Regions from separate parts of the Paenibacillus sp. Y568 genome, predicted to be linked through region 2. Evidence: predicted binding sites of a transcription regulator. Region 2 holds the regulator's gene; each other region holds the start of a gene.
The links. Region 2 encodes Rex, which represses fermentation and respiration genes when NADH is low (regulators of the CRP and FNR family bind a similar motif). Its sites were predicted from a motif close to TTGTGAAATATTTCACAA; they were not measured.
Positions count from the first base shown of each region.

Region 1: the regulator Rex is predicted to act here: its motif matches at 7,069-7,086, upstream of AC1D7X_RS15455 (AtpZ/AtpI family protein).
Region 3: the regulator Rex is predicted to act here: its motif matches at 3,915-3,932, upstream of AC1D7X_RS09475 (phosphoketolase family protein).

Region 1 covers NZ_JCAIUM010000010.1:102,201-113,231, reverse strand. Annotated here, with positions in the region: gene AC1D7X_RS15500 (F0F1 ATP synthase subunit epsilon) at 1-24, opposite strand, end outside; gene atpD (F0F1 ATP synthase subunit beta) at 126-1,526, opposite strand; gene atpG (ATP synthase F1 subunit gamma) at 1,632-2,495, opposite strand; gene atpA (F0F1 ATP synthase subunit alpha) at 2,596-4,110, opposite strand; gene AC1D7X_RS15480 (F0F1 ATP synthase subunit delta) at 4,122-4,673, opposite strand; gene atpF (F0F1 ATP synthase subunit B) at 4,670-5,158, opposite strand; gene atpE (F0F1 ATP synthase subunit C) at 5,334-5,546, opposite strand; gene atpB (F0F1 ATP synthase subunit A) at 5,644-6,405, opposite strand; gene AC1D7X_RS15460 (ATP synthase subunit I) at 6,437-6,814, opposite strand; gene AC1D7X_RS15455 (AtpZ/AtpI family protein) at 6,807-7,040, opposite strand; gene wecB (non-hydrolyzing UDP-N-acetylglucosamine 2-epimerase) at 7,210-8,370, opposite strand; gene upp (uracil phosphoribosyltransferase) at 8,391-9,026, opposite strand; gene glyA (serine hydroxymethyltransferase) at 9,456-10,703, opposite strand; gene AC1D7X_RS15435 (TIGR01440 family protein) at 11,030-11,031, opposite strand, start outside.
Region 2 covers NZ_JCAIUM010000001.1:86,472-97,502, forward strand. Annotated here, with positions in the region: gene AC1D7X_RS00365 (3-hydroxyacyl-CoA dehydrogenase family protein) at 1-432, opposite strand, end outside; gene AC1D7X_RS00370 (AAA family ATPase) at 569-2,071, opposite strand; gene AC1D7X_RS00375 (hypothetical protein) at 2,064-2,594, opposite strand; gene AC1D7X_RS00380 (cell wall elongation regulator TseB-like domain-containing protein) at 2,828-3,343, opposite strand; gene AC1D7X_RS00385 (amidohydrolase) at 3,379-4,692, opposite strand; gene AC1D7X_RS00390 (redox-sensing transcriptional repressor Rex) at 4,655-5,329, opposite strand; gene dinG (ATP-dependent DNA helicase DinG) at 5,369-8,227, opposite strand; gene AC1D7X_RS00400 (tetratricopeptide repeat protein) at 8,390-9,019, opposite strand; gene panD (aspartate 1-decarboxylase) at 9,147-9,530, opposite strand; gene panC (pantoate--beta-alanine ligase) at 9,523-10,419, opposite strand; gene panB (3-methyl-2-oxobutanoate hydroxymethyltransferase) at 10,419-11,031, opposite strand, start outside.
Region 3 covers NZ_JCAIUM010000005.1:193,874-204,904, reverse strand. Annotated here, with positions in the region: gene AC1D7X_RS09495 (DHA2 family efflux MFS transporter permease subunit) at 1-1,139, opposite strand, end outside; gene AC1D7X_RS09490 (TetR/AcrR family transcriptional regulator) at 1,309-1,863, shown strand; gene AC1D7X_RS09485 (aldose epimerase family protein) at 1,999-2,868, opposite strand; gene AC1D7X_RS09480 (GntR family transcriptional regulator) at 3,017-3,742, shown strand; gene AC1D7X_RS09475 (phosphoketolase family protein) at 3,969-6,350, shown strand; gene AC1D7X_RS09470 (acyltransferase) at 6,567-7,685, shown strand; gene AC1D7X_RS09465 (protein adenylyltransferase SelO) at 7,867-9,342, shown strand; gene AC1D7X_RS09460 (MBL fold metallo-hydrolase) at 9,511-10,359, shown strand; gene AC1D7X_RS09455 (hypothetical protein) at 10,424-11,031, shown strand, end outside.

The DNA.
Region 1 (11,031 bases), on a different contig from region 2:
GATTTCTAATAAAAAGGTGCTCATTTATTTCACTCCTTTAAAGCTATTCGGAGAATAGCTCACTTCGAAAGCATACCCTTAGCTATTCGGAGAATAGCTAAGTTCGATGGAATAACGTACACCGTTTAAAGTGTTTTCGCTTTCTCAACAGCCTCTTCAATGGATCCAACGAACAAGAATGCTGCCTCTGGAAGGTTGTCATGCTTACCTTCTAGAATCTCTTTAAAGCTGCGAATTGTATCTTTAACTGGAACATATTTTCCTGGGAATCCATTAAATTGTTCAGCTACGTGGAATGGTTGAGATAAGAAACGTTGAATTCTACGCGCACGAGAAACCGTTAATTTATCATCTTCACTCAACTCGTCCATACCAAGAATCGCAATAATATCTTGAAGTTCATTATAACGAGCCAAGATTTGTTTAACACCTTGTGCCACGTTGTAGTGTTCCTCACCTACGATTTCTGGAGCTAGAATGCGTGAACTGGATGCTAACGGATCTACCGCTGGGTAAATCCCCATTTCAGAAATTTTACGTTCCAAGTTCGTTGTTGCATCCAAGTGAGCAAATGTCGTAGCTGGAGCCGGATCCGTATAGTCATCGGCAGGTACGTAGATAGCTTGAATAGATGTAACTGAACCCTTCTTGGTAGAAGTAATACGCTCTTGTAATTGACCCATTTCTGTTGCCAATGTTGGTTGGTAACCAACCGCTGATGGCATACGACCAAGCAATGCGGATACTTCCGAACCAGCTTGTGTGAAACGGAATATGTTATCAATAAACAATAGAACGTCCTTACCTTCTTCATCGCGGAAATATTCCGCCATTGTAAGTCCAGTAAGTGCTACACGAAGACGCGCACCTGGAGGCTCGTTCATTTGTCCGAACACCATGGCTGTTTTCTTAATAACACCTGAATCTGTCATTTCATGATACAAGTCATTACCTTCACGCGTACGTTCACCAACACCCGCAAATACGGAAATACCACCGTGCTCTTGTGCGATATTGTTAATCAACTCTTGAATAGCTACGGTTTTACCAACACCTGCACCACCGAAAAGACCGATTTTACCACCTTTTTGGTATGGAGCTAGAAGATCGATAACTTTAATCCCTGTTTCAAGCATTTCTGCTTGTGTAGCCAGTTCATCATAGCTTGGAGCTTCGCGGTGGATAGGTCTCTTAAATTCAGAGACAACTTCTCCAACTTGGTCAATTGGTTCTCCTAATACATTAAATACACGGCCTAGTGTTGCTGGACCAACAGGTACATTAATAGCTGCACCTAAATCCGTAACTTCCATCCCGCGAACCAAACCATCCGTACTTGACATAGCAATACAACGCACCATGTTATCGCCTAAATGATTAGAAACTTCCAGAGTCAGGTCAATTGGTCTACCAGTTGGTAAGACAGCCTGAATTTTAATCGCATTGTATATTGCTGGAAGTTGACCTCTTTGAAATTCGATGTCGACAACCGCACCCATAATGCTGACTACGCGTCCTTTATTCATCTTTTGTTTCCCTCCTACAAGTTTGCTTCAGCCACAGTCTTAGGTTTTATATCATTACAACCATATTTACATGGCTTTAGTGCGAATTCATATCCTTCATGAATCTTAGGCTTGGGAATCTGCTCCAGCCACAATTTCAGAAATTTCTTGCGTAATTGCTGCTTGACGAGCACGGTTAAATGTCAACTGAAGCTCCCCGATCATCTTCGTAGCATTCTTAGTTGCGCTACCCATTGCCGTCATCTTGGAACCTAATTCACTCGCTTTTCCATCCAACATTGCTGAGAATATTAATGTTTCTGCATACTTCGGCAAAAGCACTTCTAATACAGCACTAGCAGAAGGCTCATATTCATAAGCCGCTGTGACACCAGAATCCATACCGTCAGTTACCATTGGTAACAACTGTTCCACTTCAGGTATTTGCGTCAAAGCATTCACAAAACGGTTATAACAAATATGCAATTCATCAATATGTCCCAATTCAAAACGTTGAACTGCTGTATAAGCGATGGATTTGATATCTGCAAACGAAGGAGTATCAGATAGGTCTGTTAAATCTTCCGTTACAGGAAGCTCTCTACGGCGGAAATAATCACGGCCTTTTCGACCAATTACGAAAATCTCGTATTCGTCTTTAGACTGATGACGTTCAGCAATAGTAACCATTACCTTCTTCAGAATATTCGTATTATATCCGCCAGCAAGACCACGATCTGAAGTTATTACCAAATAACCTGTTTTCTTCACTGGACGCTTCTCAAACATCGGATGCGTGATGTCAGTCGTAGCAGAAGCGATGCTGAACACTACCTCTTTGAGCTTATCTGAGTAAGGACGGGCTGCTGCAGCCTTCTCCTGTGCTCTTCTCAACTTAGAAGCAGCTACCATTTCCATTGCTTTAGTGATTTGTTTGGTACTCTGTACACTCTTTATCTGACGTTTAATTTCACGTAATCCTCTTGCCATATTTTCACCACCCCAAAGTTTTGACGAAGTCAAAACTAGCATCGTAAGCATTTCTTCATTTATAAAAAGTGATACCGAGCCTCACGGCCCGGTCTATGATCTACGCCGATACTGAAAATCCTCTTTTGAATATCGCAATAACGTCCTTCAAAGCATTCTCATTGTCAGCAACCAAGTCCTTCGTATCACGAATAGATTGAAGGATCTCTGCATGGTTACTTTCTACAAATGTAATGAATTCTTTTTCGAAACGACGAACATCAATAACAGGAATATCATCTAAATAACCCTTAACTGCGGTATACAAGCTTATAACTTGTTGTTCTACCTTCAGTGGTTGGTTTACGCCTTGCTTAAGGATCTCCATCAATCTTGCTCCACGATTTAGACGTGCTAATGTTGATTTGTCTAGATCAGAACCGAATTGGGAGAACGCTTGAAGTTCACGGTATTGTGCAAGGTCAAGCTTCAAACCACCTGCGACTTTTTTCATCGCTTTGATCTGTGCTGAACCCCCTACGCGTGATACGGAAATACCAACATTGATTGCCGGACGTTGACCGGAATAGAACAATTCAGATTCCAAGAAAATCTGTCCATCTGTAATTGAGATAACATTTGTTGGGATATAAGCAGATACGTCAGAAGCTTGTGTCTCAATAAACGGTAATGCCGTTAAAGATCCTCCACCTAGAGCATCGCTCAATTTAGCTGCACGTTCCAACAAACGGGAGTGAAGATAGAATACATCCCCTGGATAAGCTTCACGACCTGGCGGACGACGAAGTAGCAAGGAAAGTTCACGATATGCTGATGCCTGTTTCGTTAAGTCATCATAAATGATAAGCGCATGCTCACCTTTATACATGAAGTATTCACCCATAGCACAACCTGCATATGGTGCAATGTACAATAGTGGTGATGGATCAGAAGCAGGTGCAGTAACAATAATGGTATATTCCAAAGCGCCATGACGACGAAGTGTTTCTACTACTTGTGCAACGGTAGATTGTTTCTGACCGATAGCGACATAGATACATTTCACGCCATTACCTTTTTGGTTAATAATAGTATCAATAGCAATAGCTGTTTTACCAGTTTGACGGTCACCAATGATCAACTCACGTTGTCCACGTCCGATCGGTACCATTGCATCAATGGCTTTGATCCCCGTTTGCATTGGTTCATGTACTGATTTACGATCAATAACACCTGGTGCATTGTTCTCAACTGGACGGAATTCAGTCGCTTCGATTGGACCTCTTCCATCAACAGGTTCTCCAAGTGCATTCACGACACGTCCAAGCATTGCTTCCCCAACGGGAACCTGCATGATCTGACCTGTACGTTTAACCTGGTCACCTTCTTTAATCTCTGTGTAACGACCTAGAATAACAACACCTACGTTGCTTTCTTCAAGGTTGAGTACCAATCCGACAACACCGTTGGAGAATTCCAAAAGCTCACCGGACATAGCGTTCTCAAGTCCATGGACGCGAGCAATACCATCACTTACTTGAATGACAGTACCAACTTCAGCGACTTCTATATCGGATTTATATTGTTCTATTTGACTTTTAATAAGCGTGCTAATTTCTTCAGGTTTGATACTCAATGTTTTCACCCCTATCTACTGTGCTTGTCATTAAATGATTTTTCAAGACGCGCAAGCTTTCCGGAAATACTACCGTCATACAACGTATCACCTATAACGACCTTTAATCCTCCAAGTAGACTCTTATCGACAAGGTTATTTACACGAATCGTTTTGTGAGCAACTTGGCCAAACTCTGTGGCTACCGCTTCTATTTCACTGTCATCAAGAGGATATGTTGAATACACTAGGGCATCGGCCATACCTAGGCTCTCGCCTTTCAATTTGATGTAGCTGTCTAGAAGATCGGGGAGGATATCCGTTCTCCGCCGTTTCACAAGTAGTTCCACAGTATTCATCACAGACTGTGACAGCTTGCCTTGAAGTGCTCTATTGAATGCATTCAATTTGTCTGCATCGGATATGTTCGGTGTCGTTAAGAATCTTTCAATATCATCATTAGATTGAATAGCTTCAACGACAGCCTGCAGTTGTTGTTCAACTTCAAGCGTTACATTATCCTGTGAGGCAACTTCAAACAGTGCTTTAGCGTACCGTTTGGCGACTACCGTATCTCGGCTCATGATTTACCCCCTACCTCTTTGAGGTATTGGTCTACGAGTTGTTCTTGTGTACCATCCACACTTACTTCTTTCTGAAGTAATTTGGATGCAATTTGTACAGAAGCTGTACCTATTTCACTTCGTAATGCTTCCACAGCCTTGTTCTTTTCACTTTCAATATCGCGTACAGCCTCAGACTTAAGACGTACTACAGCATTGCTAGCTTCTTCAAGAATCTGTTCAGCTTGTTTACTACTTGTTTGTTTAGAACGTTCTACGATATCATAAGCTTCTCTACGAGCATCTTCCAACGCAACCTTCTGATCTTCAACATATTGAGTTGCTTGTTCACGAGTCTGTTTCGCATCTTCTAATTGTTTTAGAACGAGTACGCGGCGTTGCTCCATAATGTTAAATAACTTGTCAAATGCATATCTATTTAGCGCCAAATATAAAATGATAAATGAGATGATAGATATGACTATGGTCTCCCAATGGATATCCAATGAAGTCACTCCTTTCCGTTAGCACGAAGTGCGAATCGTCCAGCATAAACGCATAAGATTGATCTACGTTTACCTATGATAAATAAAGAGATTTAAGAGTAAAGTCTATATCTCTGAACATTTTGAACAAAATGAAGGCGCGGATGGCATTGGCCCTCCCCGCCAACCAATTTTATTACGAGAACATGATCAAGAACGCGATAACAGTAGCTGCCAATGGAATAACTTCGACGATACCAACACCGATAAACATTGTTGTTTGAAGTGCGTTACGTGCTTCTGGTTGACGAGCAATAGATTCAACTGTCTTACTTACGATCATACCATTACCAAGACCTGCACCAAGTGCCCCTAAACCAACTGCGATAGCTGCTGCTAAAAATTCCATTATAAAATATCCTCCTTAAAATCTCTTATTATTTAGTAAATATAATATCTTCTGCGTAAAGAATCCAATCATTTCTGAATCTGTTCGCTGAAGGTAGTTAATGTTCTTCGTGAATCGTTGTTTGAGCAATATATACCATCGTCAGGATCGTAAATATAAAGGCTTGTAAAGCGCCTATAAAGATACTGAATCCTTGCCATACCGCGAGAAACGGAATCCCTATATAACCAAGCTTCAGGATAACGGTAATCAGTACTTCCCCAGCAAATATATTGGCGAATAACCGGATTGCAAGTGCAATGGGTTTAGATAAATTCTCAATAATATTCAACGGTAGGAAAATAGGAAATGGTTCAATATAATGTTTCAAATAATGTTTACGATTTTTCTTAAGTCCAAGATAGTTCATTAAGATGAAAATAACGATTGCAAGTCCAGCAGTCATGTTAATATCCGCGGTCGGTGATTTCCACCAAAGAATCTCAGCATGCTCGCCATTTCCTAAACCTCTTGTAGCTTCAATAACGTATCCAAAGATTTCTTCAGGACCATGCGCTTCTGTAATAATAGAAAAAGGTAATCCTAACAAGTTCGATACAAAAATGAATAGAATCAGTGTAAGTCCCAGAGATAAATAAGGTTTTCCTTTCTTCAAGTCCATTGCACTTCCAATGAGACCTTGAACAAATTCCACTACCCATTCCATAAAATTCTGCAGCTTGGAAGGATTCTCTACCGATAAATTACGAACACAGAGCCTAGCGAACACGAATACAACAATCATAGTCACAACCAACATAAAAATGGCTGATAGATCGAGGTTCAGTCCCCCTACATGGATAATCGGATGTTCATGCATTGAAATGTATTCCCTCCTTTCGCATAATCTATTAAATGACCTTTTTCACACTCAAATATATACCTACAGGAATGGTCAAAAGCTGTGGTACGAAGAGTCCAGCTATGGTAAGTTCAAGTGAAAAATGCTCAACTTTCACTGAAAACATCACAGCTAGAATTGCGAAACAAATTCGGCTTATAAACCCTAGGCTATACGCCCTAGATCCTGGAGTTGTAACAGCATGTGCAACATTACGAACCTTAGACGATAGATGACGAGTGCTTACTAGACCTCCAGTCATGCCCAAAACCATACCTAGCGTATAAATTCTGGTCTCCGGATGAAGCGCCCAACCCATCAACAACCCTGCCATAATGATTAATGACACTTTGGTGACACCCTTCACTATAGAAGCTATATCATCCATTTTGTTCTCCAATCCACTTTTTGATCAACATGACAATATGAAACGAACCCAACACTAACCCAGAGATTGTTCCTATTGCTATCCAATATCTCGGTCCTTCCAACGCATTGACTAACCATCTTGCAGTAAAGAAACCAATGAGAATATAGGTAGAAAGAATACCTCCAGCTCCACCGATATAAAGAGCTAAATACCAAGGATTATCATTGTTTTGTGGGTTGTCCATAGCTCAATCCCAACCTATTTTACTTAATATTTGAAGAGTTTGTCAATCAAACGTTTTCATTGTATTAAAGTGTGAAAATACAAGAAAACATCTCTCGTATATTCACTAATTTCAAAGAACCGTACAGTCTAACTGTACACTATTCTATGGGTTTAAATATAACACCAATTCACTTATTTGTGAACATTCTGTGAAACTCTTCAGGACGTTCGCTTTCTAAACCGAAATGGTGAAGAATCGCATTGACAATTCTCTCTGAAGCCTTTCCATCTCCGTATGGGTTGGCGGCCCTACTCATGGAATCATATACTTCAGAATCAGTTAATAACGTTTTGGTCCGATCGTACACCTTCTCCTCGTCCGTGCCCACCAATTCTAGTGTTCCAGCCTGAATTCCTTCAGGACGCTCTGTCGTGTCGCGAAGTACCAGTACAGGTACACCAAAGGACGGCGCTTCTTCCTGTAACCCTCCAGAATCGGTTAATATCAAATGGGTATGGGGATAAAAATTTTGTAAATCTACAACATCCAACGGATCGATAAGTTTAATCCGTGGGTGATTCCCAAGAATCTCATGCGCAGGATCCTTAACAGCGGGACTCGGATGAACTGGATACACAATGGCTACATCCTCGAATTCATCGGCTATCCGCTTAACAGCACGGAAGATATTGCGATGTGGTTCACCCTGGGATTCTCTACGGTGCGCAGTCATCAGAATAAGTCGTTTACCTGAGGCCCAATCCAATACAGGGTGATGATAATCAGGCTGTATAGTATATTGAAACACATCTGTAACGGTATTTCCTGTGATATAAATGCTTGACTTTGATTTATTTTCAGAAAGCAAATTATTTGCAGACATGTCCGTTGGAGAAAAATGTAAATCCGCAATAACCCCTGTTAATTGACGATTCATTTCCTCAGGAAATGGCGATTGCTTATTCCATGTTCTTAAACCAGCCTCGACATGACCCACTTGAATCTGTTGCATAAATGAAGCATAACTAGCAAGGAAAGTCGTTAATGTGTCTCCATGAACGAGTACAATATCAGGCTTAGCTTCCCGTAGCACAGGCTCCAGACCTGCCAACACACGAATGGAGATTTCGTTCAGTGTCTGGCTCTCCTTCATAATATCTAGATCATAATCTGGGTGTATATTAAAGACTTCCAAAACCTGATCTAACATTTGACGGTGTTGTGCTGTTACACAAACAACCGATTCAATTCTATCGGGGTGTTTCTGTAATTCCAGAATGAGCGGAGCCATCTTAATCGCTTCGGGTCGAACTCCGAAGATCGTCATCACTTTTATCTTCTTTGACATAAATGAATACCCCTCTTTTCTTACTTCGTTCCGTATAAACGGTCTCCTGCATCCCCTAGACCAGGGACAATATACCCATGTTCATCTAATCGCTCGTCCAAAGCTGCTACGTAGATGTCTACATCTGGATGTGCATCCTGAACCGCCTTAACACCTTCTGGTGCAGCAATTAGATTCATCATCTTAATCTGAGTACAACCACGTTTCTTGAGCACGTCAATAGCAGCAATAGCTGAACCACCTGTTGCAAGCATCGGATCGATAACAATTAATTCGCGTTCTGTAACATCTGTAGGTAGCTTCGTATAATATTCCACTGGCATAAGTGTTTCTGGATCGCGGAATAACCCAACGTGACCCACTTTTGCTGCAGGAAGCAGTTTCAGTACACCATCAAGCATACCTAGACCAGCTCGTAGAATAGGAACAAGTCCTAACATACGTCCAGAAATGACTTGGCTTTCTGTCGTACACACGGGTGTCTTTACTGTAACAGTCTCCAATGGGATATCTCGTGTAATTTCATATGCCATTAAAGTAGCTACTTCATCAACAAGTTCTCTGAAGTCCTTAGTATTAGTCTCTACATCCCGAATGAAAGTAAGCTTGTGTTGAATCAAAGGGTGATCACAGATCACCAATTTTCCTTTTTCCATGGTAAATCCCTCCGGTTAATTCATATGTGTTATTGTTATTAATGTTTATCAACGCTTCTGCATCGTCTTACAAACCTCGTCTATTATAGCATTCCACGAAAAGAATTTGCACCCACCTTGATTTATCTAAAGGTCAACCAGTAAAAGTATCTTATATTTACCTAACTTATATACATAGTCAACGCAGTCTTTCATTCAATTTGAGATATACGCATCATTAAGTTGGAAATTTCTACATCGAAATGATGTCTTTCTATAATATGTACAATTTCCTACTTCTACTTTTTTAGAAACAAGTTACCTTTAATTACGTTAAATTCAGTCTATAGTTTCATATCAAATGGCAAAGTTCGTTTTTTCGACAAAATTCGCACTTTAACAAAAAAAGACTGGAGAATTATCCCCAGTCTATCTCAAACTATTCATTTATTAATATTTCAAATCAGTATATAAAGGGTATTGATCTGTAAGTTCAGTCACTCGTGCAGTTGCTTGGGCAAGAATCGCTTCATCTTCTGGATTCTTTAGAGTTAGAGCAATGATCTTGCCGATCTCAACCATCGCCTTCTCATCCATGCCACGTGATGTTGCAGCTGGAGTACCCAAACGAATACCACTAGTTACGAATGGGCTCGTTGGATCAAATGGAATCGCATTTTTATTGACAGTTATACCGATTGAATCTAGTACTTTCTCTGCCAACTTACCTGTAATGTTCACACTACGAGTATCTACTAGCATCAAGTGATTATCCGTACCCCCTGATACGATGTTCAAACCTTCACTGATCAGAGTCTCAGCCAACACTTTAGCATTCTTCACAACGTTCTCTGCATAAGTCTTAAATGATGGATCCAATGCTTCCTTAAGAGCTACCGCTTTAGAAGCAATAATATGCATCAATGGCCCACCTTGTGTTCCTGGGAATACTGCTTTATCGATGGCTTGTGCCCACGGTTGTTTACAGATAATCATCCCTCCACGTGGTCCACGAAGTGTTTTGTGAGTCGTCGTCGTCACGAAATGCGCGTGAGGAACTGGGCTCGGATGAACTCCTCCAGCAACTAAGCCTGCGATATGGGCCATATCTACCATGAACAGAGCGCCTACATCATTAGCAATGGAAGCTAGTGCTTCAAAGTCAATGGTACGTGGATAAGCACTTGCACCCGCGACGATTAAACGAGGATGATGTTTAAATGCCAACTTACGCACTTCATCATAATCAATGAGGAAAGAATCCTCTTGAACACCATAAGGAACAAAGTTATACAATAGACCGGAAGCATTCACTGGACTACCATGTGTTAAATGTCCACCATGAGCAAGATTCATTCCTAATACGGTATCTCCAGGTTTAAGCGCTGCTAGATAGACTGCCATATTCGCCTGTGCCCCTGAATGTGGCTGTACATTAACATGCTCAGCACCAAACAATTCCTTCGCACGATCACGAGCGATGTCTTCTACGATATCAACACGTTCACAACCACCGTAATATCTTTTGCCTGGATATCCCTCAGCATATTTATTCGTCAAAACGGAACCCATTGCTTCCATTACTGCTTCACTCACGATATTCTCCGAAGCGATAAGTTCAATGTTGTTACGTTGGCGTTTAAGTTCTAAGTCCATAGCCTCTAATACTGCTGGGTCAAACTTGCGTAATTGTTCCATTTTCATATTCCTCCTAAAGGTTTCTTGGTCTAATTCCATAACCTGTGCTAGAATCCCCGCTACGCTGACGAATTGTTCTTCCGATCGCTGTTGCCCTCTGATTTCTTGATTATATACCGCCTATTGCGGTTGAAATCAGAGGGCAAGCATATGCTTTCGGAGTGGTTTTCCTACGGAAACCCTGTAGGCGAACGCTTCGCTTCTCCAGGACAATTCCGTCCTCTTCGCTATGATTCTTCATATACTTCTGTTCGGTAGGCATTAGTTACGGTGTAGAGACATTTCTTTCTTAAAAATTTACTCGTCACTGCGTTTTACTTTTATAATC
Region 2 (11,031 bases):
CGGGTGAATGAAATGCATTCCAATGACACGTTCAGGATATATCGTAGAACTTGCAAGTTCCGTTAAACTTAGTGTTGATGTGTTACTGGCAAGAATTATATTATTAGGACATACTTGATCCAATTGAGCGAATACTTGTTTTTTTGCTTCAATATCTTCAGAAATAGTCTCAATGACCATATCACAGGTACCTAGCTCAGCGAAATGAACCACTTTCTCGATTCTGCTAAGAATAAGCTTCTTCTCCGCTTGTGTGATCCCCCATTTTTCAAGCTGTTTGTCGAGATTCAATTCAATCATATTATAAGAATAATCTAATTTTTCTTCAGATTTCTCAACTAATAATACATCAATGCCCTTTGCAGCAAGCATTTCAGCGATTCCTTGTCCCATCGTGCCACCGCCGATGACACCAATTTTCTTGAATAACATACGGTATGCCAACTCCCTTTCTGTGTCTGATAATCAATATTGTACCCTTCATTAGAAAAATACATTATTCTCACTCCAACATATAATAATATCTTAGCACGGAACAAAAGTAAAAAAAAATAACCAGCATCATAATTTATGCTGGTAAAAGTGAAGTTTCACGAAATAGACATCGAAATTGCTCGCCGGAAAGATTTTCCTCTAAAAGCAAGATATTTAGGGATTGATCAAAGATATTGCGATGCTGTTCCAGTGTACTTTTTGTACGTTCCATAAGCTGTTCTAAAATGGCATTATTCTCCTTCATTAACTCAGCTTTCGTTACCATTTCCATACTTATAATGCCTAAAGATGTGAGTCCAGACTTCATCATTGTTTGTACAATATTTAGGGCCTGCTCAAAGTCATTACTAGATCCTGTGCTTCGACCTCCATAGTACATTTCTTCCGAAGCAGCTCCACCAAGGGCAATCATAATTTGCTCTTCTAGAAATGTCTTGGTATAGAGGTATTGTTCTTCTTGTGGATTATGACGAACATATCCAAGAGCTTGACCACGTGGACTAAGTGCCACTTGACTAACGCTTCCTGGACGAACGATTTCAGCCATGATCGCATGTCCTAATTCATGAATAGCGACTCTCTTTTTCTCTTCCTGAGTCGACTCTCGATCCGTTTTCTCACCCATCATAACTTTATCAATAGCCATCGACATATGACGTTGTTCGATCTCAACTTTACTCTCTCTCATCATATAAATCGCAGCTTCATTCATAACACTCTCAAGTTGAGCACCAGAGAATCCATAAGATTCTTCAGCAATTTTATCCATACTAGCTTCTGCATGTATAGGCTTGTTCTTTGCATGAATTTCCAATATATGTTTACGCCCTTTCTTATCCGGCAGGTCCACTTGTATATGCCGATCGAATCGACCTGGACGAAGAAGAGCACTATCCAACATTTCCTTACGATTGGTAGCTGCGATAAGAAGTATTCTTGGAGTGTCGGAATTATATATGCCATCCATTTCTGTTAATAATTGATTAAGTGTCTGGTCATACTCGCGCTGTTGTCCACCCTCACGCTTACCTCCTATAACATCGATCTCATCAATAAATATTACGGCACTGGTCTTATTCTCCTTGGTTGCACGATTACGTGCATCACGGAATAAATCACGAATTCTTCCAGCACCCACACCAACATACATTTCGACAAACTCACTTCCTGCTGCTGCAACAAACACGGAGTCTGTATAATGACTAGCCGCTTTTGCAAGCAAGGTCTTACCTGTTCCCGGAGGTCCCGTAAGTAGAATTCCCTTCAGAGGACGAATCCCAAATTTCTGAATTTCTTCATGTCTAATAAGAAAGTTGAGGGCTTCCATCAATTCCTCTTTGGGATGTTCCTGACCTCCAATTTCATTAAAAGTGAGCTTATCTGGTCCTTTTTTCTTACGCTTACGATCACCTGCAGCACCTACAGCAAGTCCACCCTTAACATTAGACAACAATAGAACTCCTGCCACAATTCCTACTGCGAGTAGTATTGGAATAATATTCACTCCGATAAATACAAGAAAAACAAGAAGTACGGGTACGAAACCTATCACTATTTCTTTCAACAATTTAGGCATTACTCCACACCCCCAGAACTGCTGGATCACGAGGTAAAATGATGAATTTACTTGCTTCTCCCTCAGTTAAATTAATATATACATTCGTATCATCCATTTCAGTTGTCACTTTCACGGGCGAACTTTTTTCCATTTCCTTCAATTTATCTACAATCTCTGTATAACGTTTATTCTCCATCGCCTCTGCCACTGGGAACATAGCCTGATCCCAGAAATCATCGATGGTTTCCGTCGAGTGATCAACAACATCCAATTGAAGTGACCGTTTACCAACGATAGATTTGCCTTCAGTCATTAATTCATGAACTAATCCTGGTAACCGAGTTCCTGGTTTAATATCTAGTTTCACTACGACCTCATCGCGGGTAATATCTAATTGAGCATTATTCACTCCGTCATAATCTGTCACTATTTTTTGTAGAGGACTCTGAAGAGTAACTTGTTTATGAACAAACCATCCGCCAAACAAAAGCGAACTTGCGATAACAACTGTCAATGCAATTGGCATTACTCTTAACTTCATATAACAGCCTCCTTCAATATCCATAGATGTCTAAATTACTTATGATTTAATTGAATTGATATACAATTACGTATACCGCTAGTACACAAATTAGTATATCACATTGAATATACTATTTCGTCGAAAAATTATGGATATATTTAAAATTCTATGTGAATATTCAAAAAAAACTGACGAAAGAATCATTCTTTATAGAATAATTTCGTCAGCTTTTATTTGGTGAATCGTCATTTTTATCGATTGGGTAATGTATATTGTTCTCCTAATTGTGTTCCATCACTGAATCTATAGAATCGATAGTAGTAATGATCTTTCTCTTTGTAAAAGAGTTGCCACACAGGGGTCCCATGAAACAACCCGAGCTGTAAACGAATCTCATCAATGTTTGGAAGATCACTCTGAATAATAGCAGTAATCTGTCTTTCAGATAATCCATCCTTTATAAATTCGCTATGCACAGACCCAGATGTTTCGTCTACGTTGTACTCATCTGTGAATGGAACCCACACGATAAGAGCTTGATCATCCTTATTTTTACCTTCGATGACCCAGACTACATTATCCCACACCGATTTGTCCGTTTTTGTGACTTTCACTAATTCGGTTTGTTTCTTTGCTGCTGTAATAGCGATGTCTTCCTGGCTCCATTGGTCCTTCATAACATATATGTAATAACGATAGAGTCCAAACAATACAACCACACAGATTGCAATTCCTAGTAAAATCCATCTCTTCTTGTTCTTCTTCAACCTGAACTTCCTTTCATCAGGAATAGCCTATCATCTTAGCGGTTTAATAAGCCTTCAAAAGATGACTGAGCTTCACGATGAATCCGCTCTTCATCCATAGTAAGACAAGCCCCATTCTTTACAACTTGTTTGCCGTTAACCCACACATGCTCTACATCTTTACTACTTGCAGAGTAAATGGAATGTGAGATGAAGTCTGTATGTGGTAGGAAATGAGCCTGATCGGTATTTAATGCGATAAAGTCTGCTTTCATACCTGGTGCCAATCTACCTATGTTTTCTAGAAATAGAGATTTGGCTCCATAACTAGTACCCATTCGAAGTGCTTCAGCAGCAGGAATTGCTGTTGGATCTCCTGAAATACCTTTGTGAATAAGCGCTGCTAGACGCATTTCTTCAAACATATCTAAATTGTTATTGCTCGCTGGACCATCTGTTCCTAAGGATACAGTTACGCCTGCCTTCAATAGATCTGTGACCCGTGCAATACCACTTGCTAGCTTCAAGTTGCTTCCTGGGTTATGTGACACGCCCACTTGATGGGCAGCTAATATGTCAATTTCTTCATCTGTCAAATGTACACCATGAGCGACAAGAGATGGACGTGTGAACATGCCGAGTTTCTCTAAATGTTGAACAGGTCTAAGACCATAATCAGTCACATTCTGTGCCACTTCACTCAGCGTCTCAGACATGTGTGTATGCATCGGAAGATCTAGATCATGCGCTGCCTGTACAAACTTCTCAAAAAAGGATGGAGGACATGTGTAAGGCGCGTGCGGGGACATCATCGTAGTAATACGTCCTTCTGCTTGACCGTTCCAATCTTTTGCAAAGGCAATCGCTTCTTGAAGTTTATGTTGTTGCATTTCTTCTGAACAGAACCCAATAACACCTCTTGTTAGTACCGCACGAATACCCGATTCTTGCACTACTTTAGCGACTTGATCCATATGATCATACATGTCTAGAAAAGTAGTTGTTCCACCTTTTAACATTTCCAATACAGAGAGCGATGATCCCCAATAAACATCTTTTGAGGTAAACTTCTCCTCCATTGGCCACATTTTTTCCTGCAACCACACTTGGAGAGCTAAATCATCACCATAACCTCTTAGTAATGACATCGCCGCATGTCCATGTGTATTCACAAGTCCAGGTAAAAATAGAAGATGCGTACCATCAACGACGGGGATATGATCAGAATCAGCTGGTTTGTCCTCGCCAATATACGTTATAAGGTCATCTTCAATAAGCATATAGCCCTTTACAACGGATTGTTCATTATTCAGAACAGCAAACGTACCATTCTTAATGATCCATTTCTGTGTTTGATTGTTCACTGTCATGTGATTCTTCCTTTCCATTATCCAAATAATAAGCAAGACTAAGCATATCCGTTGTGAAATCAGCTGCATGAATACGAACATCCGCTGGAGCTTTCAACACAACAGGTGCAAAATTCAAAATCGCCTTAATCCCAGCTTCTATTAACTTATCTGCAACATGCTGTGCTTCTGTTTCTGGAACCGTAATAATACCTATTCTTATATTTTGTTGCTTAATGGTATCCACTAGATCCTCCATAGGTTGGACCTTTAACGTATTAATAACGGAACCTACCTTGGGAGCATACGAATCAAAAACAGCGATAATCTTTAAATTTTCCTTTAGATAAGCATTGTAATTGGATAAAGCATGACCAAGATTACCTGCACCTATTAGAACCACATTGATTTGTTGATCGAGATTCAGGATATGACCAATCTTCTCAATCAAATAGGCCACGTCATATCCTATACCTTTACGTCCGAAGTCTCCAAAATAAGCGAGATCTTTACGAATTTGTGCAGGATTCAAATCGAGTTTTTGACCTAACTCCTGTGAAGAGACAGTGGCTACTTCACGTCTCTGAAGATCTGAAAGATAACGCAGATATACAGGTAATCTGCGTACAACAGCTTCTGAAATTTTTTCAGATTTCATTCTTGCTCCCCCTAATTATTAACTCTTTAGGATCCTTCTTCAAGAAGGATCCCTTTCACTTAACCACTCCGAAATCCGTGGAACCATTTGATTGGTCGGCATATGCTCCATCTTAGGACCAGGTAATGAATACAGGAAATGTTTGCCGTAATATGATTCGATTACTCGCGTATCATATACGATTACAATCCCCCTATCATTCGCAGTACGCACTAACCGACCAAATCCTTGTTTGAACCGAATGACCGCTTGCGGAACCGACAGTTTCATGAATGGATTTTTCTTTTGTTGCTTAAGAAGTTCACTCTTTGCTTCAACCAAAGGATGGTTCGGTGGCTGAAATGGTAGTCGAACAATGGCCAAACAAGTCAGTGCTTCACCGGGAATATCGACACCTTCCCAGAAGCTACTTGTTCCTAACAGTACCGATGCACTACTGTCTTGAAAACGACGAATCAACTTGCTTCGACTTCCAGTATCAACACCTTGGCCGAGTATCGTTATATCACTTGAAGACAGTTCATTACGTAATGGTTCATAAACTTGACGAAGCATGCGATAGGATGTGAATAACACTAACATACGTCCATGCGTAGCTATAGCTGTGTCAGCTAACGACTTCACCAGCGTCTCTACAAAAAGAGCATCTCCTACACTTCCCTTAACACTTGGAAAGTCACGTGGAATCACGAGCAATGCCTGATCACGATATCGAAAAGGCGAAGGTAGCTGAACTGTTACAAGTCGACCTTGATCTGATGCTTCTTGTAAGCCTAGATTTTCAATCATATACTGAAAGGATTTCTCGATAGATAACGTTGCTGAAGTTAGAATAATACTCTTCTTTTTATCGAAGAACACTTCCTTCAACTGCTTGCTTACATCGACAGGCACGGCATACAATTGTAGAGATTTGCTACGGAAATGTCCATTAGCCTCCATCCAGTAAACATTGCCTAAATCGTTAAGCGCCATGAACATGTGAAGATCTTCGCGTTCACTCGATAAATCCTTAATCAGACCGCTTATGTCCGTTATCAGACTATCTGAGTTGAAATCGTCTAGTTCTTTAATGTCGTTCAACATTCTCTCCGATTTACGAATGACCTCTCCAAGCGTTACGTATATTTGATTCTCAATTGCAGACAAGAGTTCCCAATCCTTTGGTTTCTTTGTAGGTTGCAATCGAAGCACGAATTGTCCAGTCTCACCAGGAGCTGCATCACTTCGCTCGGGAAGAAGAGCAAACAACATATCATTCAGTCGGTCCCAGTGCTCCTTCACTTCAATTAATTCGCCACTCAATATATCGATGGAAGTTATCCAATCCGAAGCCTTTTCATCATGTGAAGAACGAAGTTGTTGAATTAACGCTGGAAATTGTCCATTACGATTATCTTTATACAGTCTTGTAAGTGTATGGACGACGGTGAAATATTTCATATGAAGACCTAAATGCTTACCTGCCACGTCTTCTAAATGATGTGCTTCATCAATAACTAAGTGCTCATAAGCAGGTAATAATTGATGTCCAGCTTTAACATCCGTAAATAACTTAGAGTGGTTCGTAATAACCACATCAGCAATTCCCGCTTCATGCTTAGCACGATGATAATAACATTTACGGAACCAAGGGCAGGCACGGCCAAGACATGAATCAGAGTCACTAGAGACGGTTTCCCAGAAATCTCCGCCACGCCCTCCAAGATTCAGTTCTTCATCATCACCGTTCTCCGTCTGTGCTAACCATACAATCATCTGTGCGGCTAAGATTACATCTTCTTTAGGATTAGCGAAGTCTCTCTTGTTTATTTTATGTTCAAATTTTCTCAAACACAAATAATGCTGTCTCCCTTTGAAAATAGCCGCTTTAAATGGAAAAGGAACGACCTGAGTCAGTAATGGAATATCTCGTTCCCTCAATTGTTCCTGAAGGTTAATGGTGTGTGTACTTACCATGACTTTCTGCTCATTTTTCACACTCTGATAAATGGCAGGAATTAAGTATCCTAACGATTTCCCAGTGCCCGTCCCTGCTTCAATTAGAAGATGCTTATCATTCGCAAGTGCATTCATCACTTCACCAAACATCATGCTCTGTGATTCACGCGGCTCATATTGTGGCATAATTTCTCGAAGCCGTTCTTCAATATTCTCAAGGAATTGCGGGAAATCCATGGATTTCAGAGGATTATCATCTGCATCATTACGCGGTGTTGAGATATCGATCCAATCTTCTACGGCTAGAGCCAATTGTCGGTAAAAGGTATGACTCTCAAGGTCCTGTGCGGGTTCACTTTCCTTCTCACGACATAGACCATCGAAATACCAAGCTAAATCACTATCCTCATCACCAAATAACTCACTCAACCTTTGAAGTGTAATCAATGGTAAACTAATCAATTCATCCAGACATTTCAATAATACATGCGCTGTTGCTAATGCATCACTGTCGGCCTGATGGGGTCGATCGTGCTGAATACCAAATTGTGTAGATACCAGACCTAATTGGTAAGTGGTTAACGATGGGAAACAGATTTTCAGGAAATCTATCGTGTCCAGTATACGACCGTTGTATGGTAAATAACCACATCGATCAAGTGCATTTTGCAAAAAATTAAAATCAAACGAAACATTATGCCCGACTAATACCACATCATCAAGCATGGGAACTAACTCCATCATCATCTCTTCTAAAGAAGGAGCGTTCTCAACATCACTATTGGTTATACCTGTTAAATTAGAAATAAATGGCGGGATTGGAATCCCTGGATTAACATAAGACCCGTAAACACGGGATATCGATTGATCTTCTTCGATTATGGCAAGTCCAACTTGAATAATTTCATCGGCGGACTGGTTGCCTGTTGTTTCAAAGTCCAGTACGGCAAATTTCATGTTTAAATATTCCCTTCAATCCAGTCTCTCTAACAGCATAACAGAAGATCAGAATTTATTCATCAAGTAGACCCAGCTAAGCCATCATTTTTAAAGGACGGAAGAAAAGGCGATACTCCGTCGCTTTCGCAAGTACGGGCATCGCCTTAATTTGAGTCAATACTAAATTAATGAAATGAGCTGACTTCCATACTGGAGTTGACCGCGATTTTGATTGCAAACTTGCAGATTAATAAGTGGATCAGGTAAGCTCGGATCATTTTGTAAGGCTAATGTGAAATATTCCTGGGCTTTCCCCGTATCCGCAAGTTTAGCTTGAATACAGCCTAATGCATTGTAGATCATAGCTTTCAACTTCTTATGCTCCGCCAGTGGAAGAATCCATTGGAAATGTTCTAAAGCTTCTGTCGTTTCCTCCAAATGAAGGTGAGCCATCGCAATATACATCCGAGCAAGTAAACTGTCTGGATAATCGTAGACGATCTGAGAAAATTGCTGTATAGATTGACGATACATCAGTAACTTATAATAACCCTGTCCTCTAACAAAAGAATCCATTCCCATCTCAGGGGTGTCCCCTAAAGGAAATACAGGTGGAAGCACCGTATGTTCTCGGAACGTACTCATTTTGTCTTCAAAGGCTAACCACTCCTCAATTATCCCATCGCTCATGGCCTTAAGCATATTCCATCTTTGAATCAATAGCTGCTTTTGGGACTCTTGCGCGGTTGGGTAATGCTTGACAATTTCCCCTAACATGTGGTTCATTTCAGCGAATACATGTTGAAACATGGCCTGCATCCCACCCTTAACCATAATGAAATCAGTGCGTCTTCCTGCTTTCATTTTTTGTTGAAGTGGTCCTTTTCATGCGCCATCCCATACATTACATAATATGTTGAGAACTCTTACCTAATTATTAGCGAATCGTTGCATGTACTTCTTTATCCATTAACTCAATCGGTTGATTCTTCTCATCTACAAATACTACCGTAGGTTTGTGAGAAGCAAGTTCCTCTTGAGAAATCATCGCATATGAAATAATAATAACTGAATCTCCAGGTTGAACTAATCGAGCTGCTGCGCCGTTAAGACAAATAACGCCAGTTCCACGTGGACCAGGAATCACATACGTTTCTAGACGAGCTCCGTTGTTATTATTTACAATCTGTACTTTCTCATTCTCAAATAAATCTGCTGACTCCATTAAATCTTCATCTATGGTAATACTACCTACATAATTTAAATTAGCTTCCGTGACCGTTGCACGGTGGATCTTGGACTTCATGATATGTCTATACAAGAGATAATACCTCCTTTGGAGTGAATAACATATTGTCTATAAGTCGCGTCTTTCCAAACTTCACAGCCACAGCCATGATAATTTGCCCTGTGATATCAGTCAGCAGAATATCTTCGTTCACACGATTTAATTCTGGAAAGGTTAGCACCTCAACATAATCAATAACAGCCATCGGTGAAGCACCAATTAAATTCACGAGCTTCTCACGAACCACAGAGGTCTTAACAGCCATTTCATCATTCAATGCATCCATAACAACATGTAAAGAGCGAGAGAGCACCAAAGCCTGTTTACGTTCTTCTGAGCTTAGATAAACATTTCTTGAACTGAGTGCCAATCCATCTGCTTCACGAACGATAGGACAAGGAACAATGTCAATATTCATATTTAAATCATGAACCATCTGTTGAAGTACAGCGACTTGTTGTGCATCTTTTAAACCGAAGTAGGCTTGATCCGGTTGTACAATGTGAAACAACTTACTCACAACGGTAGTCACACCATCGAAGTGCCCTGGACGAGATGCTCCGCACAATAACTGTGTTACTTCACTCACTCTAATGGTTGTCTTGGTCGGCGTGGGATACATTTCTTCCACAGTGGGAATAAATACGATATCCACTCCTTTACTTTCAGCTAAGGTTACATCTTTCTCTTCATTACGAGGATAAGTCTCATAATCTTCACCAGGTCCAAATTGAATGGGATTCACAAAAATACTTAGAACAACCAAGTTGTTTACATCACGAGCACGACTTATTAAGCTAGCATGACCTTCATGAAGAAAACCCATGGTAGGAACTAATCCAACCGTGCCATTCCAATTACTTTGTGCTCTAAATTGGTTCAACTCTTGACGGAGTTCTGTTATATTTCGAATGGTCTTCATCATTTCTCCACCTTTGCGGCACTGTTCCCATAAAGAGACTCCAGCACGTGATCCTCAGCTATAAACACATGTTCTTCGGACGGAAAAGAGCGTTCTCTCACATCTTTCACATAGTTGACTAACCCTTCACGGATGACGGATCCTATATCGCCATATGTTTTGACAAAACGTTTATTTATATAAGGAGATGCATATTGAAAAACATCATGGAATACAAGCACTTGTCCATCACAGTATCGCCCTGCACCAATACCGATGGTCGGAATGGATAATTCTTTGGAGATAGCTTCAGCAACCTGTTCCGTTACCAATTCAAGAACAATCCCAAATGCACCCGCAGCTTCTAATGCTTTGGCTTCATTCATCAATCTTTGAGCATCTACAGGATCTTTCCCTTGAATTCGATATCCACCAATCTGGTTCACAGATTGTGGGGTTAAACCAATATGCCCAAGCACAGGAACACCCGATTTAACGACAGCTTCTACGGTAGCACAAATTTCGATGCCACCTTCCATCTTGACGGCTTGTGCATAACCTTCTTGCATCAGTCTTCTGACACCTCGTAACGTCTCATCCAGACTTCCGTGATACGTCATAAAAGGCATGTCT
Region 3 (11,031 bases), on a different contig from region 2:
GCCGTATTGAGTGGCATAGTGATGAAGCTTAACCCAATCCGAAGACCGATCGTACGAATCATTAAATACATATACGTTGTCGATTCAGATAAATCTGTTACGGCCCACATCGATGGGATAATAAAGATTAACCCAATAATAAAGAGTGGTTTCGCACCAAAGCGATCGTATAGTTTACCAGTGACAGGTGACATAAACGCATTCACAAGTGCACCTGGTAGTAATAAAAGTCCTGCATCAAAAGCTGTGAATCCGCGACCTTGTTGTAGATAAATAGGTAATAAGATCATATCTGCGTACATCATCATGGTGACTAATACATTTATAAGAGATGTCATCGTAAAGATTTTATTTTTAAATACAGATAGGTTTAACAGTGGATCATTGGACTTAATTTGTCGAATACAGAAGATACCCGTTACAATGATCCCAATCACTAATGACAGTATCACAATGATATTGTCCCAACCTTTACTACCCGCACTACTGAATCCGTATAGAATGAGGCCAAATCCGATAGTTGATAAAAGAACACTAAACACATCAAGCTTCGCTTTCGACGTTTCGGATACATTCACTAAATATTTCATTGCCAGCAAAATGATAATGATGACAAATGGTATTATGCCGATAAATAACCAGCGCCAAGAGTGATATTCGATGACAAATCCCGCAAGGGTTGGTCCAATAGCAGGAGCAAATATCATCGCCAGACCAAGGAGTCCCATGGCACTACCACGTTTTTCAACTGGGAAAATCGCAAGAACTACACTCATCATGAGTGGCATGATAATCCCTGCACCCGCAGCTTGAATCATACGTCCAGCTAGTAGCATACTAAAGTTGGGTGCCGCTGCACAAACAATAGAACCCACTAATAGAAATAGCATGGAGCTTATGAATAATTGACGCGTTGTAAAACGTTTCATTAAATAGGCTGTAGTAGGAATCATTATTCCGTTGACAAGCATAAAGCCCGTTGAAATCCATTGTACGGTTGTTGCCGATACTTGAAATACGTCCATTAAATTACTTAATGCGACATTTAATAGCGTTTGATTCAAAGTGGATAAGAAGCAACCAATGATAAAAATGGTTATTAATATCTTTTTATTTATTTTTTTATCGTCTTCTTGCATAGATGTGAAAACCTCTCTTCATTGCTTTTTCGACATAGTGTCAATAAAATAGATCATATCAGTATTTAAGAAAATTGCCTATTTACAATTTATTTAAAAGTGTTGACTAATCGACAGAATCAATTGATTTGTCAATGAAGTAAACAATAATCGATAATAGAGGGATGAAATGTCTACCCATAAAAAAGAAGATCCACGTACCATTCGTTCAAAAAAGATGCTAAAAAATGCGGTTTTTTCCTTATTAGCGGATAATATTGAAATCTCTCAGTTGACCGTTCAGAAGATTGCGAACTGTGCAGAACTAAATCGTGCCACGTTTTATTTGCATTACGAGGATATTAATGACTTATTACGCCAGATTGTACATGAAATCTTTGATGATCTATCTATGAAAATGGAACCATTATTACAAGTGAAGAGTAGCACCCAACAGGACCAGTTAGTAACCTTTTTGGATTGTATTTATGAATATCGAAAAGTGTTTGGGGTATTGATTGAGAACAAAGGATTCAAAAACAACTTGTTTAATTTAATAAAAAGCACGATAGAAAGGCGTAGAAAAATGAGAAATATTAAACTTACGAAGGAAGAGGTTTCGGTTGATATTATAGCATCTTCACTCTTGGGTATTATTATGTGGTGGATTAAGGATGGTACTCAATTTAGCTCAGAATACATCGCAGGTCAGATTACCTTGATGTACAACAAGAGGCATATGTAAGGAACTTATTGTCTTTAAATAAGATGTATATGATGAAATCTGAAAAGCTAAAAACCATGTCGGGTGTATTTACCCAACATGGTTTTTGTCGATCGCGGTATCATATCGGAGATAGATAACATCTCTTTTTGAAAGTTATATAAGCGATTCTGCTTTTATTTGGATGGTGGATGTATGTACTTGGCTAGCTTCAAGTAATTGGATACCTTGTCCAATGTTCAACCCATTTACTGGAGCCATCCAAGGTTCAATACATACAAAGGATTTTCCTTGCAATGCCCATAACACCATATACTGATATACATCCTCAGAGGTGATTGTCACTTTCAGCTGTCTGGCATGATCAATCATCTCACATTGATTCGATTGTAGTTGATCATAAATGACATTAGACTCGGGTTGATTAAAGTTAAACTTACCCTGCGCCATACTATGGGGTATCATTTCATTGCAATGAGATGAAGGAATGTTTAATTCGAGACGATCTTTATCTGCTACATAGAAATAAGGGTGGTAACCTAAATAGAAGGGCATCACTTTATGATCCAGATTATGAATGGTAGCTTGTATGTCTAGTCCATCCTTAGTAAGTGTATATTGCATGACCAGTCTGAAATGGAAAGGGTATCTCTCATAGGTTTCTTCATTACCTACGATTTCTAGAGTGACTGAAGCACTGTGTTCATCAGTAGACGTATGGATGACCTTAGCTGGTAGATTACGCGCGAATCCGTGTTGTTTTAGATGATAGGCGGTGTCATTGTACGTGTAAGTCTCATCCTCTAAGTAGCTACTAATAGGAAACAAAATAGGATTACCACCGCGTATATTCTTTGAGGTATCCTCTAATGTTTCTTGTTCCAGATAAAAAATGGGTTCATTATTATGTACATATTTACTAATAATAGCTCCCCGTTCAGGGACCACTTCAACATAAATGTTACGCTCCTCATTGGATAGAACATAGGTCTCAAAATGGTCTTGCTTCGTGTAATAAGTAAACATAATCTTCCTCCTCAACGGTAATTATATTAAGAGCAATGACGACCTAATAGGTTCATAAATCATAAACATATTATACATTAAATTACCACACCTCACATTTGATTAATGGTAGAATAGGAGTAGAACAGGAACTGAAAAGGAGTACGATATGGCGGAATTCGTCTATAAGCAAATTATTGATGACCTCAAGACAAAAATCTTTGCCGGACAATTTGCCAACATGAGATTGCCCGATGAGCGCAGCCTTAGTGAAGCTTACCAGGTTAGCCGTAGTTCCGTGAAGCGTGCGCTGACTAAGATGGAGCATGATGGAATTATTTTTAAAAAGCAAGGGTCGGGAACATTCATTAACCCTTTATATATAAAGAATGAATCGATCTTCAATTACGAAGGGTCAAATTTAGGCGTCACCGACAATTTCCATATGCACGGGATCAAACCTACAACCAAGGTACTCAATTTCGAGGTTATTCCACCAACGGAGGAGTTACAGCGTGATTTGTTCCTAGAGCCCCATGATTTTGTTTATAAGATCATTCGCTTGCGGTTGTTTGATGAAGAACCCTTTATGATTGAAACAGGCTACATTCCGATCAAAATTGTTCAAAATCTGAACCAGACCATTATCGAAGGGTCCATATTCAATTACTTGGAGGAAGCCCATAATCTGGCTGTCACCAAGTCGTTTTTATCTATATTTGCAGAGCCTTCCACCGCTACGGATCAAGAACTTCTGCGTCTGAAAGAAAATGAACCCGTCGGGATCATGGAGGGGATTTTTTTCTTGGATAATGGTACTCCATTCGAGTTTTCCCATATGCGATTCCACTACAAATATATGAAATTCAATACGTTTGTCTCGGTGAAAGACTGAAGAATGCTTCGGTCTTCTTTTTTTGGCATAATTTACTGTGATTTATTCATAAAAGAACCTTAAATTAGTAGAAATATGAATTGTTTTTATCCATTATTCATACTATGTTCAATATTTCACATAATTGGACCGTATCAATTTCCTGAAAAAACGTTATGATATAAATATAACAACGTGAAATGTTTCACAATTGAACGTATATAAAAATAGATGGAGAGTGGAAGAAATGGGACTAACAACACAATTGGATTACTCATCTAAAACATATTTAGCTAAGGTCGATGCTTATTGGCGCGCAACCAACTACCTCTCAGTAGGTCAGTTATATTTGAAGGACAATCCGTTGTTACAAGCACCATTACAAGAGTCGGATGTTAAGATTAAGCCTATTGGACACTGGGGGACAATTCCGGGTCAGAACTTTATATATGCGCATCTAAATCGCGTGATTAACAAATATGATTTGAACATGCTCTATATTGAAGGACCTGGACATGGGGGTCAAGTTATGGTTTCAAATTCGTATCTTGATGGAAGCTATACTGAAATATACCCGCAAATCACACAAGATATTCCGGGCATGAAGAAGTTGTTCAAACAGTTCTCTTTCCCTGGCGGTATTGCTTCCCATGCTGCTCCTGAAACACCGGGATCCATTCATGAAGGCGGCGAGTTAGGATATTCGCTCTCCCACGGTGCAGGGGCGATATTGGATCATCCAGATCTAATCTCTGCGGTTGTTGTAGGAGATGGCGAAGCAGAAACGGGGCCATTAGCAGCTTCATGGTTCTCCAACAGATTCATTAACCCAGTGACAGATGGTGCTGTGTTGCCGATCCTCCATCTTAATGGATTCAAGATCAGTAACCCAACGATTCTATCCCGTCAGTCGAACGAAGAAATAACTTCTTACTTCAAGGGAATGGGCTGGGAACCGTTCTTTGTGGAAGGATCAGATCCGGATTTAATGCATCCAGAAATGGCGAAGGTTCTTGATACCATCGTCGAGAAAATCGCAGCCATTCAAAACAATGCACGTGAAAATAATGACCTTACCCGCCCTGTATGGCCAATGCTCGTCTTCCGTTCTCCTAAAGGTTGGACAGGTCCAAAAGAGTGGGATCAAGTACCAAATGAAGGTTCATTCCGCGCCCATCAGGTTCCTATTCCAGTTGACCAAAAAAATATGAAGCATGCACCTGCCTTAATAGAATGGTTGAAAAGCTATAAGCCAGAAGAATGTTTCGATGACAATGGTCGTCTAAAACCTGAAATTGCTGAAATCATGCCTAAGGGTGACAGACGCATGGGAATGAATCCCGTGTCTAACGCGGGTAACCTTATTAAAGATTTGCGGTTACCGGATTTCCGGGATTATGTCCTTGATAACTCCACTCCAGGCAAAGTGATTGCGCAAGATATGGCTGTCTTAGGAAAATACGTTAGAGATGTAGTCAGTCTAAATGAAGATAACCGTAATTTCAGAATCTTCGGACCAGATGAAACGATGTCTAACCGTTTGGCACCTGTATTTGAAGTTACAAAACGTCAATGGATGGACCAAATTATCGAACCTAACGATGAGTTCCTTGCTCCTTATGGCCGCATAATTGATTCGCAATTATCCGAACATCAGGCAGAAGGTTTACTCGAAGGTTACGTGTTAACGGGACGTCATGGTTTCTTTGCAAGTTATGAAGCCTTCTTGCGGGTAGTTGACTCGATGATTACACAACACTTTAAGTGGTTGCGTAAGGCAACGGACCAAGAATGGCGTACGGATATCCCATCGTTAAATATCGTAGCAACTTCTACGGTGTTCCAACAGGATCATAACGGATATACTCACCAAGATCCGGGGTTACTCGGCCATTTGGCAGACAAGAAGCCAGAATTTATCCGTGAATATTTACCGTCGGATGCGAACTCCTTGCTAGCTGTATTTGATACGATCTTGAACGACCGCCAGAAGATTAACCTTATCGTATCTTCCAAACATCCACGTCCACAATGGTTTAGTGCAGATGAAGCGAAGATATTGGTGGATAAAGGCTTGAAGATCATTGACTGGGCAAGTACGGATCATGATGGAGAGCCTGATGTAGTATTTGCTTCCGCAGGAACCGAGCCAACGATGGAGAGCTTGGCTGCCATCTCCATTCTGCATGAGAAATTACCACAACTGAAGATTCGTTATATTAACGTGGTTGACTTGTTGAAGCTGAGAAGTCAGAAGCTTGACCCACGTGGTCTATCTGACAAGGAGTTCGATCACTATTTCACACAAGATAAACCTGTGATCTTCGCTTTCCACGGTTATGAAGGACTCATTAAGGACCTGTTCTTTGATCGTCACAACCATAATCTTCATGTCCATGGATACCGCGAGAATGGCGATATCACGACCCCATTTGATATGCGGGTATTGAATCAAATGGACCGTTTTGACTTAGTGAAGGAAGCAGTGTTGAGCTTGTCAGATGCAGACCAATATACAGCAATTGCGAATGAAATGGATGCTACGATTAAGAAACATCATGAATACATCCGTGAAGAAGGTACTGATTTGCCGGAAGTAGAAAACTGGGTATGGAAAGAATTGAAATAATATTTCTTTATCTAATTCATGTAATTTGAGAGCATGTAGAAGGATCCGCTGAGGGGCGGGTCCTTCTTTTGTATTTATTATGAACATGTTCATGACGATATCCGAGTATAATGAGATTATTGGTTTATTTCAGGAAAATATTACAGAATATTATGCAGAAACCTATTTCGGACAAACACCGTCATTAGTATGCAATAACATGATCTTGGAGGGTGCATGGTGGAAAAAAGAGAAAGATTTACTTATCTTGAACTATTAAGGGGTATCACAATGCTGGCGGTATTGGCGATCCATTCGACGTCATATGCAATCATGGAGCTATCGAAGGATTCATTCCTTTATCCCTTTTATCACATTATTAACACTGCTTCTCATTTTGCCGTGCCCGCTTTTCTTTTCTTGAGCGCACTTCTGCTTTTCTATCACTACGACGACGGTACAAAGCAAAATTGGCTCGTTTTTTACCGGAAGCGCCTGAAGACAATCATCGTTCCCTACTTACTCTGGTCCTTTTTTTATTTAGTTATTGTTATGCATATTCAGCAAATGTCTGTGGGAGAGGGTCTATGGCGTTATGTAAAGGGGCTGCTAATCGGTGACAACTACGCCCATCTGTACTTCATCGTTATCATTGCCCAATTTTACTTACTGTTTCCGCTCTTTCATATATTACTTCGGAATAGGTTCGTCAAGAGTCATCCGCTGTTATGCGGCGCCATATTCCAAATTGCCTTTTATATATTGAACCATTACATTTTCCATATGAGCAAGGTTGGTACATTTATCGGATCGTACCTGCTCTATTTATTCTTGGGTGCTTATGCGGCCGGGAAATTCAAAGCAGGGGGTAAACTCTGGCGGCAACGTTCCCTTTATTTCGGATTCGTTATCTCCGGCATTGTCTATGTAGGCCAAATGTGGCTACTGAGAACGAATCCGCACTGGATCCCGCAACCTTATCTTTCTTATCTTAACTTTGTGTCCGACTACACCTATGTTGCAATTTGCTGCTTAGTGCTGATGCAGGTCGCGTTACTACTTGAGGGGGGACATCTTCATTTTTTACGCAAAGCCCTATTCTCCATTGGAACGTGCTCGTTCGGTATTTACTTCATCCATCCGTTCTTCTTGCTTTTATGGCGGCAAAAAGTGATGACTCATGGAGTGATATCCTATCATCTGTTAACAATAGCAGGTGGATTAGTCGCATTGACGCTTTCATGGCTCATTACCATGGTTATTCAGAAAACAAGCCTTGGAATATACATTGTTGGCAAATCTGACGTTCGCAGACGATCACCGGCGATCCAAACGGACACGACCAAAAGCACCTGATGACACGCATCAGGTGCTTTTTTCTCCAAAAAAAAAAAGATAAATATTGAGATTATTGTTAAAAATAATGGGGTAGGGTTAGACATAAGGAACAGGCTTGTCTATATGCCACACAATTATTACAATGCATAGGAGTACAATAGTTATGGATCTGAAAAATAACGAAGAGAAGGTTATGGCGATGACAAAGATAGATGAAAGATTAGAAGCAAGTTGGAATTTTGAAAATAGTTATACTCGTCTGCCACAATTATTTGCTAGCCACACTAACCCAACGCCAGTGAAATCGCCACAGTTAGTTATTCTCAATGAGAAGTTGGCAACATCCTTAGGGTTAAGCATCAAGGCATTACAAAGTGAAGAAGGCGTAGCGGTGCTTGCTGGAAACAGCATACCGGAAGGTGCGGAGCCCATTGCTCAAGCTTACGCAGGGCATCAATTTGGGAACTTCACGATGTTAGGCGATGGACGGGCTGTTCTACTTGGTGAGCAGATAACGCCAGAAGGAGATCGCTTGGACATCCAACTAAAGGGAGCAGGGCGAACACCATACTCCCGCGGAGGGGATGGTCGAGCTTCACTTGGACCGATGCTACGCGAGTACATCATTAGTGAAGCCATGCATGGGCTAGGTATTCCTACAACTCGGAGCTTAGCGGTAGTGGCGACGGGTGAATCCGTCATCCGTGAACAAGATTTGCCGAGTGCCATTCTTACTCGCATCGCTGCTAGTCATTTGCGCGTAGGTACTTTTGAATATGTATCCCAATGGGGGGATGTTGAAGATATTAGAGTTCTTGCCGATTATACATTACAAAGGCATTTTTCATCTATAAAAGAGGACAACAATCGCTATCTCCATTTACTTCAAGAAGTCATCAAACGTCAGGCGAAGTTGATTGCCAAGTGGCAGTTGGTAGGCTTTATTCATGGGGTAATGAATACAGATAATATGGCGATTAGTGGAGAAACGATTGATTATGGTCCGTGTGCATTTATGGATACCTTTGATCCTGCCACTGTGTTTAGCTCCATTGATAGACAAGGTCGTTACGCCTTTGGCAACCAGCCGAATATTGGGGGTTGGAATCTTACAAGATTTGCAGAAGCCCTTGTACCCTTACTTCATGATGATCAATCTGAAGCTATCGAATTGGCTGAGAATGCGTTAGCAGAATATGCAACGTTGTATTATGATACCTGGCTTGCTGGAATGGGATCCAAGCTTGGCATATTTAAAGTCGAAGAACAGGATGAGAATTTTATTAAAGATCTCCTCGATATGATGAAAAAATATCAAGCGGACTATACGAATACTTTTCTTGCTTTAACCTTTGATACGGCGAAGGAAACAGTTCTGTCTGGCACGCCAGAGTTTACTCAGTGGTATACGTTGTGGCAGGAGAGACTTGAGCGGCAACAGGAATTGAAGGATGAAGCACATGAGTTGATGAGAAACAGCAACCCAGCGATTATTCCTCGCAATCATCGCGTAGAAGAGGCATTAGAAGCTGCAGTGAATTGTGGAGATTACAGTGTCATGGAACAATTATTAGAGGCACTTGATAATCCCTATGCACACACACCAGAACAGGCTGTTTACGCTACGTTACCGGTGGAGTCTAATCGTCCTTATAGAACTTATTGTGGAACATGATAAGTTACTGGATTTATATAACTTCTAACAATCGGATACAATTGTATGATGGGCTGCCTGTCATTATGAAGGCGGACTTTTTTCTGAAATGCTAAATTCTCGGTATATTCCCAGCGCGGGGAGCATTTGATCATTAGCCTAAAAAATAACAGTAGAGAAGGTATTTAAATGTTAAAAAAACTCGCAAATAGAGTGTACTATATGCCCCATTATTCAGAAACTGACCGTCCCACATTGGGGTTAATTTGTGGGGATACCTTCAGCTTGATCGTTGATTCAGGGAATTCACCTGCACATGCAATGGATTTCCTCAATGAAGTCAAAAAAATGGATATCGCACCTGTAAATTTTCTAGTCATTACACATTGGCATTGGGACCATATATTTGGTATTCATACGATGGGATTATTAACAATTAGTTATGAAGAAACGAAGAAAAAGATAAATAATTTGAAAACTCTAAAATGGGATGACACTTCACTAGACTCGCGCGTTGGAACGGGTGAAGAAATTGAGTTTTGTAGAGATATGATAAAACGTGAAATGCCTACACGAGATGATTTGAAATTGAAGGCGCCAGATTTATCCTTTAATAATAAGATCGAGGTTGATTTGGGTGGCGTGTCCTGTGTAGTTGAGCATGTTGGTGGGGTTCACGCAGAGGATTCATGCATTATTTATATTCCTGAAGAGAAAGTTATGTTTCTAGGTGATTGTATATATCAGGACTTTTACAGCGGAGCATGGAGCTACAACAAAGATGAACTTTACATCCTATTAGATAAAATAAAAAAGTACGAAGTAAATTATTATGTGACAGGGCATCAAGATCCAAAGACGTACGTAGAAATGTGGACGTTTTTGGATGAGTTAACTAGGATCGGAGAAATTGCGGGTAAAGAAATAGACCTTGAGAAAGCTGTTACTAGATTTAACGAAGTACGAAAGACAGCACCCAATAAAGAACAACTCGAGTATATTGAAAACTTTGTAAGTGGTAATCGCAAACTAGTTTAAATTTTTCCACACCGTCATTTGAGGATCAAATACTAACTAATCGTGATATGGGAGGTGCATGGACATGCTCATTTCTAACCACCTAGAACAATATAAATCGACAATACTCTCGCTACCGAAGGATTCCTCGTTAACTAGGGAGGATCTGCAGGTGGATAAGCTTCTAATGAAGCGTAGCGGTGAAATTGAGATGTACTATGCACCACATAATGAGTACATGAATCCTTTTGCAAAGGTAATCATTTTAGGGTTAACCCCTGGTTTTACACAAATGAGGATTGCTATACAAGAAGCGATTATAGGCCTCAAAGCGGGTCTTTCAGATGAAGAGGTCTGCAAAAAAGCTAAAGAAGTGGCGAGATTCGCGGGTTCCATGCGGAATACGTTAATTCATATGCTAGATACACTAAAACTCCATCAATATTTGAATCTGTCCTCAAGTGCTGAATTGTTTCAGGAGGAGCAAGCTATACTGCATACCACCTCTTTATTACGGTTTCCCGTATTTGTAGGTAAGAAAAATTATAGCGGAGCTCATCCCAATTTACTCTCCAACTCGTTACTTAGAGAATATGGGCTAACGTCTTTAGAGGAGGAGCTAGGGTTCCTGAGCCAAGCTTTAATTATTCCTCTAGGAAAAACAGTGGAAGGAATGCTTCAGCTTTTGGTGTC